DNA from 3 places in the Pseudomonas sp. PDM14 genome. Region 2 is predicted to be linked to each of the others. Evidence: predicted binding sites of a transcription regulator. Region 2 holds the regulator's gene; each other region holds the start of a gene.

Region 1 (3,276 bases), on a different contig from region 2:
ACGATCATGCCCACCGCGCCGAGGATGTTCTCCAGCGCCTGCTGCACCTTGGCCGACTGGGAAACCGTGTTCTCCACCATCTGATGGCTGCCATTCATGGCGGTGACGGTCGCGCCGACCCCGCTCTGCAGGCGGCCGATCATCTGCTCGATTTCCTCGGTGGACTGGTGCGTGCGCTTGGCCAGGTTGCGCACCTCGTCGGCAACCACGGCGAAGCCGCGGCCCTGCTCGCCGGCACGCGCCGCCTCGATGGCCGCGTTGAGCGCCAGCAGGTTGGTCTGCCCGGCGATCCCCTTGATCACCTCGAGCACCTGGCTGATCGCCGCGCTGTCGGAAGCAAGCTGGTTGATTACGCCGACCGACTGCTCGATCTCGCTGGCCAGGCGCTGGATGCTGCCGACCTGCGACTCGACCGTGGCGCGACCGCTGACGGTTTCCTGGTTGACGCTGTGTGCGCTATCAACCGCGGCGGCGGCGCTGCGCGCCACTTCTTGGGCGGTGGCGGACATCTGGTTCATCGCGGTGGCGACCTGTTCGATCTGCCCGCGCTGGGCGGTGACGGCCTGGCTGCTCTGCCCGGAGACCAGCTCCACGCGATCGGCCTGACGCTCGACCTCGGTGACGGTCTGCCCAACCAGCTCGATCAGGTCGCGAATCTTCGCCACGCTGCCGTTGAACACCTGGCCCAGCTCGCCCAGCTCATCCTGGCTCTTGGCATTCACGCGCACGGTCATGTCACCGGCGGCGACCTGGTCCATGACCTTGCCGAAGCCTTTGAGGGTGGCACGGGTCGACACGTAGAAGCCGCCGTAGAGGTAGCCGATGAGCAGGAACACCACGACCAGGGCGACGACCAGCAGGACCATCTGCGAGCGTTTCTGCTCCAGACGCTCACCCAGCTCCTCGTTGAGGAAGCCGAGCACTTCGTCGTTCAGCGCGTAGGTCTTGTCGATGCCGGCAGTCATCTGCTCGAAGAAACCCTGCCACGGCGCGTCCAGCGTGTCGGCCATGAGGATGTTATCTTCCAGCTGCTTGCCGGCATCGGGCAGGCTCTGCCGGCTGGCTTCGGCCGGCGCGGTGAGGATCTGCTGGGCGCGGGTGTTGGTCTGCAGCGCGTTCTGGATCTTGAAGCCGTACTCGGCGTGGAGCTTCTCCAGCTCCAGCAGCAGTTCGTCGAGCTTGCCGCTGTCGGAAGAACCGAGAATGCCCTGACCCAGCGAATAGGAGCCCAGGGCGCGGCCCTTGCTCAGCGCCTTGGTCACGGGCGGGGTGACGGTGGTCATCAGCTCGGACATCTGGCGCACGGTCAGGTCACTGTCCTGGCTGAGGCCCGACTGGCTGGTGATGAACTTGATGAACACCTCTGCATTATCCAGCGCAGTGACGCCGAGGCCGGCCTTGCTGCGTTGCGAGGTCTCGTTCTTGATCGCTTCGAGGGCGGTCTTGACGCCGTCGCGCTGGGCGTTGAATTCCTCGACCTTCTGCGGCTCGTCGCTGCTCGGTTGCAGCGCGTCCAGGCCAGCACCGATGCGGGTCTGCAGGTCGTCGATCTGCTTGACCAGATTCTCCGACTCGCTGGACTGGCCGATCACGGCGTTGACTTCGAGGAGGTCGTTGAGGCGTTCGAGGTCCTGGCGCACCTTGAGGCTCCGCTTGAGCAGCTCGAGGCTCTGCAACTCCGTCCGGGTGTCGACGAACGCGTCGTACGAGTCGCGCACCAGATAGAAATTGGTCACCAGCATGGGCAGGAAGAACAGCACACTGATCAAACTGAACTTCATGCCGAAGCTCATACGGTTCATCAGCGCAATGGCGGGATACAACACGCTATTCACTACACGTCTCCTGTTGCCATTATTGTTATGCGCCGGACGGGAGAAGACCGACGAGGGAACGGCAATCTACGGGGGTACTGGTCAGTAAGGAATGTGCAGCATGCACGGTCCTCTGAGCAAACTGTATACCGGATATCGACCTCAACCTCTGTAACTTAAGGTTAAGAATGCGCGCACATTTTCGCTTCGGTATTGATCTGGGTGGTAGCAAGACCGAGATCATTGCCCTGCACGGTTCCGACGAACGGTTGCGCCGCCGCGTGCCGACGCCCCAGGGCGACTACCCGGCCACCCTGCAGACCATTGCCCGCCTGGTCCACGACGCCGAGCGTGAGCTGGGCGGGCACGGCACCCTGGGCATCGGCATTCCCGGCACCCGCTCACCGGATCACGGACGGATCAAGAACGCCAACTCGACCTGCCTGATCGGCGAAGACTTACAAGGCGATCTGGAACAGCTGCTGCAACGCCCAGTGCGCCTGGCCAACGATGCCGATTGCCTGGCGCTGTCGGAAGCCAGAGACGGGGCCGGCGCGGGTGCCAGCAGCGTTTTCGCGGTCATTCTCGGCACCGGCGTGGGCGGCGGTGTGGTCATCAATGGCCACCTGCTCAGCGGACCGAACGCCATTGCCGGCGAGTGGGGCCATAACCCCCTGCCCTGGCGCAACGCGGCAGATGGCCCGACAAGGCGGTGCTACTGCGGCCTGGACGACTGCATCGAGACCTTTCTCTCCGGCCCCGGCTGGGCCGCACGCAGCGCCCTGTCGGGTGACGCCCGCGAGCTGGAACAGGCCGCACAACGGGGCAACGCAGTGGCCGAACGGGCGATGGAACTGTATTGCGATCAGCTGGCACGGGCGCTGTCAGGCGTGATCAACCTGCTCGACCCGCACGTCATCGTGCTCGGTGGCGGGCTGTCGAACATGCCGGCGCTGTATGCGCGCGTACCGCCCCTGCTCCTGCGCCACGTGTTCTCCGACCAGGTCAACACACGCCTGCTGCCGGCGCAGCACGGCGACTCCAGCGGCGTGCGCGGGGCTGCCTGGCTGTGGGGCGAACACGAGCAGTAGCGGGCTCGATCAGAGCAGCAGGATCCACACGGCAAAGGCGGCGTACCAGAGCACCGCCGAGCGCACCAGCAATTGCCAGAGTTCGTCCAGGCTGCTGACACCCTGCTCGCCGGCCTGCGGCTCCGGCAGCTCACTGGCGGCACGCCCGGCATGGAACAGCAGCTGCGCGGCAGAAATATCCCAACTCAGCAGGTCATGCAGTACGGCACGGCTGACTGCGGCAAAGTTGCCGACCAGGGCAAAGCTCGCTGCCAGCACGCGCGCAGGCAGCCAGTCGAGGGCATGCCGCAGCTGTGCCGCGCGCTCGGCCAGCCCCGCGCTGCCATGCTCCGCAGCCAGCGCCAGCAGACGATAAGCCAGGGCCAGCAGCG
Region 2 (3,276 bases):
TGGCAGCACTCCACCAGCTCATTGAGCTGGAGGAACCCGGCCCCACCCTTGACGGTGTGGAATCCACGGAAAATCGCATTGAGCAGGCCCGTGTCATCTGGGCGGCTTTCCAGCTCAACCAGTTGCTCGGACAATTGTTCAAGAATTTCGCCGGCCTCTACCAGAAAGTCCTGGAGGATTTCTTCATCGGCGTCGAAGCTCATCATTGCGCTCCAAAGGCTCTGTTAGAGCCTTAAAATCCTAGGCTGGACAGCAGATCGTCGACATCATCCTGATTGGATGCTACATCCTCACGCTTATCGGCATGAATCTGCGGACCTTCACCCTTGGAAGGCTCTTTTTGTTTTTCTTGCTCTACGCGCAGTGTTTCGTGGTCATGCTTGATACCGGCAAAGCGGTCCACATGACTGGCCATCAACACCAGTTTCAGCAAGTTACCTTCCACTTCCGTAACCAACTGGGTTACACGCTTGATCACCTGACCGGTGAGGTCCTGGTAATCCTGCGCCAGCAGAATATCGTTGAGGTGCGCCGAGAGTTTCTGGCTGTCGCGGTCGCTGCGGGCCAGAAACAGTTCGATACGCTTGGCCAGCTCGCGGAACGCATCGGCGCTGAGTTCCCGGCGCATGAAGCGCCCCCAGTCAGCACTCAGGCTCTGCGCTTCGCTGCCCAAATCGTTGACCAGCGGCGCGCTCTGCTCGACCAGGTCCATGGTGCGATTGGCCGCGTTCTCGGTCATCTGCACAACGTAGGACAGCCGCTCGGTAGCGTCGGTGATCTGTGAAATTTCCTTGGCGTGCGGCATCCGCGGATCGATCTGGAAATTGACGATCGCGCTGTGCAGCTCGCGGGTAAGCTTGCCTACTTCCTGATACAGGCCACGGTCGCGTGTCTGGTTCAGTTCGTGGATCAGTTGCACCGCCTCGCCGAAGTGACCTTTTTCGAGGCTGTCGACGAGCTCGCGGGCATGAACTTTCAGGGTCGACTCTAGTTCGCCCAGTGAAGAATCTTCGTTTGCCATAGCGCCCTCGCGGCGGACATCAGCCGTTAACCCGTTCGAAGATCTTCTCGATCTTCTCTTTCAGTACCTGGGCAGTGAACGGCTTTACTACATAACCGTTAACGCCAGCCTGGGCCGCTTCGATGATCTGATCGCGCTTGGCTTCAGCTGTCACCATCAATACAGGCAGGGTTTTCAGACGCTCATCGGCACGCACCGCGCGCAACAGGTCGATACCCGTCATGCCCGGCATGTTCCAGTCAGTCACCAGAAAATCGAAGCTACCGCTTTGCAGCATCGGCAATGCTGTGGTGCCGTCATCAGCCTCGGCGGTATTGGTGAAACCCAAATCGCGCAAGAGGTTCTTGATGATCCGTCGCATCGTCGAAAAGTCGTCAACGATGAGGATTTTCATGTTCTTGTCCAAGTCGACCTCCGTACAGTCCTAAACGTCATCGGCACCCGATGACGCTGCAATCATGAAACCGGTGACGCCGTCAGTGCGCTCGCCACTCACCCAGTCGGGCCCGCAAGCGTGCGGCACACTGACTGTGCAACTGGCTGACACGCGACTCGCTGACCCCCAGGACCTCACCGATTTCCTTGAGATTCAGCTCTTCGTCGTAATACAGCGCCAGGACCAGACGTTCACGCTCCGGCAGGTTGGAGATGGCATCAGCCAACGCCGCCTGGAAACGCTCGTCTTCCAGGTCATGCAGAGGTTCGGTCTGGGTACTACCGGTGTCTTCCTGCAGCCCGCCATGTTCGCCGTCCTGCACGAGGTCGTCGAAACTGAACAGACGGCTGCCCAAAGTGTCGCCAAGAATGCCGTAGTAATCCTCGAGACTCAATTGGAGTTCGGCCGCAACTTCTTGATCTTTAGCGTCTCGCCCCGTTCTGGCCTCGATTGTTCGAATCGCGTCGCTGACCATACGGGTGTTGCGGTGGACCGAACGCGGCGCCCAGTCACCCTTGCGCACCTCGTCGAGCATTGCGCCGCGGATGCGAATACCGGCGTAGGTTTCGAAGCTGGCGCCCTTGCTGCCGTCGTATTTCTTCGAAGCTTCGAGCAGGCCGATCATGCCCGCCTGCATCAGGTCGTCGACCTGGACACTGGCCGGCAGACGCGCCAGCAGGTGGTACGCGATGCGCTTGACCAGCGGTGCGTAACGCTCGATCAGTTGGTGCTGAGAGTCCCGAGCCTGCGCCTTGTTGTACATAAGAAGTCCATTGGCTGCTGTCATACGGCCGAACCCGCGATCGGCTGCTGCACCAGACGTTCGACGAAGAACTCAAGATGGCCACGCGGGTTGGCCGGCAACGGCCACGTGTCAACTTTCTGAGCTATCGCTTTGAACGCCAGTGCGCATTTCGAGCGCGGGAAGGCTTCGTATACCGCGCGCTGCTTCTGCACGGCCTTGCGGACCGACTCGTCGTAGGGCACTGCCCCCACGTACTGCAGCGCCACATCGAGAAAACGGTCAGTCACTTTGGTCAGCTTAGCAAACAGGTTGCGACCTTCCTGCGGGCTATGAGCCATGTTGGCCAGAACGCGGAAGCGGCTCATGCCGTAGTCACGGTTGAGCAGCTTGATCAGCGCATAGGCATCGGTGATCGAGGTGGGCTCGTCGCACACCACCACGATCACTTCCTGGGCCGCGCGGACGAAACTCACCACGCCGTCGCCGATACCGGCCGCGGTGTCGATCACCAGAACGTCGAGGTTGTCGCTGATATCGCTGAATGCCTGGATCAGGCCGGCGTGCTGCATGGGCGTGAGCTGCACCATGCTCTGCGTGCCCGAAGCCGCCGGGACGATACGAATACCGCCGGGGCCCTGGATCAGCACGTCCTTGAGGTCGCACTCGCCGGAAATCACGTCGGCAAGGGTGCGTTTGGCGGTAAGGCCGAGCAGGACATCGACGTTGGCAAGGCCGAGGTCGGCGTCCATCAGCATGACCCGACGGCCGAGATCGGCCAGGGCCAGCGACAGATTCACCGACACATTGGTCTTGCCGACGCCGCCTTTGCCGCCGGTCACTGCAATCACCTGTACGGGATGAATACTACCCATGTCCTCTACACACCTTGTCTTGCCTGCACTGGGCTGAGTGGGCACTACACCCTACCTCAACACTAGATCGCCGTGGAGCCTGGCGCCTGCTCTAACTCGCCCGGCGTGCCGGATTCTGGTACAGCCCGGCGAATACATCGGCCATGGCTTCTTCACTTGGATCTTCCTGGGTCTGCAGACTGACCGCTCGGCTGACCAGCTG
Region 3 (3,276 bases), on a different contig from region 2:
CAGGTTTTCCAGTTGCGCCTGTTCCGGCGCCAGGCCCGGAGCCGGTGGCTGGCCGAACTGGGTGCGCTTGCTGTCGATCCAGCGTGCACCGGGAATATGGCCCTCGGCATAACGCGCGGCAGGACTCAGGTCGACCAGGATCAGCTCGGGCGTCGTCAGGCGGGCGGCCAGGTCGTGCGGCTCGATCACCAGCGGCAGGGCGGAGAAGGCGGACATGCGGGGTCTCCGAAGACGGGAATGGGGGAGCGGATTGTAGCGGAAAGCCTATCCACCACGACGGGCGAAGGTGGCCAGGCCGCGCTCGATGCATTGCACGGTTTTACCGAATACCTGCAGCTGCTGATCGCTGATCGGCGCACCGTTCTGGTCGGCGACCAGCAGCATGACCACGCGCTCGTTGCTGGCCAGCGAGCGCAGCAGCAGGTGCTCGCTGGGGAACAGGGTCTTCAACTGGCCGGGCAGCAGGGGAGAGAATTGCGCGATGTTGGCAGGGGTCATGCGCAGCTGGCCAGGCTGGGCGAGGAGCTTGCGCAGTACCTGGCTGTGGGTCGGGTCGAGGCGCAGCTGGGCGGCACCATCCGGGAGGCCGGCGGCCTGCTGCGCGATGAGGCGGGTGTGATTGCGGTCGGCGAGTAGCAGCAGGACGCGCGGCATGCCGCTGGCGACCAGGGCCGTGCGGGCGCAGTCGGTGAGCTGGATGACGTTGGCGAACGGCGTGGTCGGTGCCAGCAGGCGCGAGCACTGTTCCTTCCATTCATTCGGCTCGGCCTTGGCTTCCACGGTGGCGGGCGGCAGGCGCAGGCGGCAAGCATCCCATGGCCACAACAGGGCAATGGCCGGGTGCCAGAGGCTGGGGGCGGCGTGCTGGCGGGCGCTCTGTGCGGCCTGCTGGTGGATCAGTTGCTGCACTTCGCCCAGCGGCACCTGCAGGTACAGACCGGTCAGGCGCTGCCAGCGCAGGGTGTGCGGGCAGCTCCAGTTGTGGTGCGCGGACACGGCCAGGCCGTTGGCCAGCAGGATGCTGTTGCCCGGGTGGGTCAGCCAGCGGCGCAGGTGCGGGTCGTCGTCGAGCATCTGCTGCTGGTGCAGCGGGTGCTCATTGTCATGGGCGATGTGCAGGGCCTTGACCAGCAGGCGGCGGTCCTCGGCGAGCAGGCAATAGCCCTGCGCGATCCACTCCGGCAGGCGCCAGTGCTGGGCCAGGGCCAGGCCCAGCTGGATCAGCGATACGCCGAGCAGTTCGCGCTCGACCCGTGCGGCCGGCTCGCCCTTGGCCAGCACGCGTTGCTCCCAGATGCCGAGCAGTTCCGGGCGGGCGTAGACCAGCGGCCAGAGCGGGGCGAGAAACAGCAGGCTGCTCCAGTGAATCTCCTGCCACAGGCGCGCCAGGCGCGCGGCGAACAGACCGCTGGCCTGCTGGGCGGCGTGCAGGCTGATCAGCTGCAGCTGGGCCAGGGCTGGCGGCATGTCGTCGTCGGCGAGGGCAGGCATCTGCATGACGATCGCTTCGGCGCGCTTCAGGCCGAGGCGGTTGAGCGCCATCTCCAGGCTTTCGGCGGGTTCGCTGAAGCCGCTGCTGCTGCGATTGGCTGCGCGCATCAGAGTGAGGGCGATAGCCGGGCTGTTCTGCACCACGTCCGAGATGTCGCGCAGCGAGCGGCGGCTGTCGACCAGGTTGCGACGTACCAGTTCCTGCTGGCTGGCGGCAACGGGCAAACGGACCCCATCCAGCTGCTTGAGCCAGGCCTCGAGTGTCTGCGGTGCGGTCTTCGGAGAGTTCATGCTGCTTGAGCCAAACTGGCTTTTCGCCTTTACTGGCTATAGTCTGGCGCAATAGTTCCGATAAATAGAAGGGTTGTTTTCAACGAGCCCCTCCGACTCACCTTCTTAAGTTCATTTCTTCATGGCAAAAATTCTCGGCATTTTGGTCGTATTCGGCAGTGTGCTCGGCGGTTTCATTCTGTCGGGCGGCAAGTTCATGGCGTTGATCCACCCCTTCGAGGTGATGATCATCGGCGGTGCCGCACTGGGTGCGTTCCTCCAGGCGAACCCGGGCAGCACCTTCATGACTGTCTTCAAGAAGTCGCTGAAGATGTTCAGCTCGCGTTTCACCCACGGCTTCTACCTGGAAGTGCTGAAGCTGCTCTATGAGATCCTCAACAAGAGCCGGCGCGAGGGCATGATGGCCATCGAGGCCGATGTCGAGGACCCCGCTGCCAGTCCGATCTTCAGCAAGTACCCGTCGGTGCTCAAGGATCCGGCCATGACGGCGTTCATCTGCGACTACCTGCGCATCATGTCGTCCGGCAACATGGCTCCGCACGAGCTGGAGGGCCTGTTCGACATGGAACTCAATGGCATCAAAGAAGAACTGGAGCACCCCTCCCACGCTGTGGCCAAGGTCGCGGACGGCATGCCGGCCATGGGTATCGTGGCGGCGGTGCTGGGTATCGTGATCACCATGTCGATCCTGGCGTCCGCGGACAACGCGCAGATCGGCGAGAAAGTGGGTACCGCTCTTGTCGGTACGTTCCTCGGCATTCTGGCGTCCTACGGCTTCTTCGGTCCGCTGGCCGATGCGCTGGGGCACGATGCCAAGGAAGAATTGAACCTCTACGAAGCGATCAAGGCGACCCTGGTGGCCTCCGCCTCGGGCATGCCGCCAACTCTGGCCGTGGAGTTCGGGCGCAAAGTGCTGTTCCCCGCGCACCGACCGAGCTTCAGCGAACTCGAACAGGCCATGCGCGGTAGCTAAGGCCCATGGAAAACAACCAGCCGATTATCGTAAAGCGCGTCAAGAAGATCGCTGGCGGCCACCACGGTGGCGCCTGGAAGATCGCCTTCGCCGACTTTGCCACGGCGATGATGGCGTTCTTCCTGGTGATGTGGCTGATGTCCTCGGCCACCCCGGAGCAGAAGAAAGCCATTGCCGGTTACTTCCAGGATCCCATCGGTTTCACCGAAAGTGCCAGCCCCTATGTCATCGACTTGGGCGGTACGCCGACCCCGGCGCCGGACCGTACGCTCAACCCGGATATCAAGGATTCACCGGACGCCCCCGAGTCATCGGTCGACTCGGTGAACGACATGCAGGCCGCCGACGCCGAGCAGGCGGAAAAGCTTGCCGAGCAGGTCGAGAAGGAGCGTCTGGAACTGTTGCTGCAGGAGCTGCAGACCAAGGTCGACGAGAACCCGCAGCTGCAGAAATTCAAGGACCAGATCCTCTTCGAGATCACCCAGGACGGCCTGCGAATCCAGATCATGGATGCCGAGAAC

What was found. Region 2 encodes FliA, which starts transcription of late flagellar genes. Its sites were predicted from a motif close to CTAAAGTTTNNNNNNNNNNNGCCGNTAA; they were not measured.
Region 1: a site for FliA is predicted at 1,968-1,995, ahead of IB229_RS20725 (methyl-accepting chemotaxis protein). Genes of this name have one in related genera too.
Region 3: a site for FliA is predicted at 1,819-1,846, ahead of motA (flagellar motor stator protein MotA). Genes of this name have one in related genera too.

Annotation. Positions count from the first base shown of each region.
Region 1 covers NZ_JACVAQ010000003.1:221,067-224,342, reverse strand. The annotation lists gene IB229_RS20725 (methyl-accepting chemotaxis protein) at 1-1,835, opposite strand, end outside; gene IB229_RS20720 (ROK family protein) at 2,003-2,905, shown strand; gene ampE (regulatory signaling modulator protein AmpE) at 2,915-3,276, opposite strand, start outside.
Region 2 covers NZ_JACVAQ010000002.1:553,191-556,466, forward strand. The annotation lists gene IB229_RS15195 (chemotaxis protein CheA) at 1-203, opposite strand, end outside; gene IB229_RS15200 (protein phosphatase CheZ) at 233-1,021, opposite strand; gene IB229_RS15205 (chemotaxis response regulator CheY) at 1,041-1,415, opposite strand; gene fliA (RNA polymerase sigma factor FliA) at 1,498-2,244, opposite strand; gene fleN (flagellar synthesis regulator FleN) at 2,241-3,074, opposite strand; gene flhF (flagellar biosynthesis protein FlhF) at 3,166-3,276, opposite strand, start outside.
Region 3 covers NZ_JACVAQ010000001.1:1,499,176-1,502,451, reverse strand. The annotation lists gene IB229_RS07150 (rhodanese-like domain-containing protein) at 1-216, opposite strand, end outside; gene IB229_RS07145 (HDOD domain-containing protein) at 265-1,782, opposite strand; gene motA (flagellar motor stator protein MotA) at 1,904-2,755, shown strand; gene motB (flagellar motor protein MotB) at 2,761-3,276, shown strand, end outside.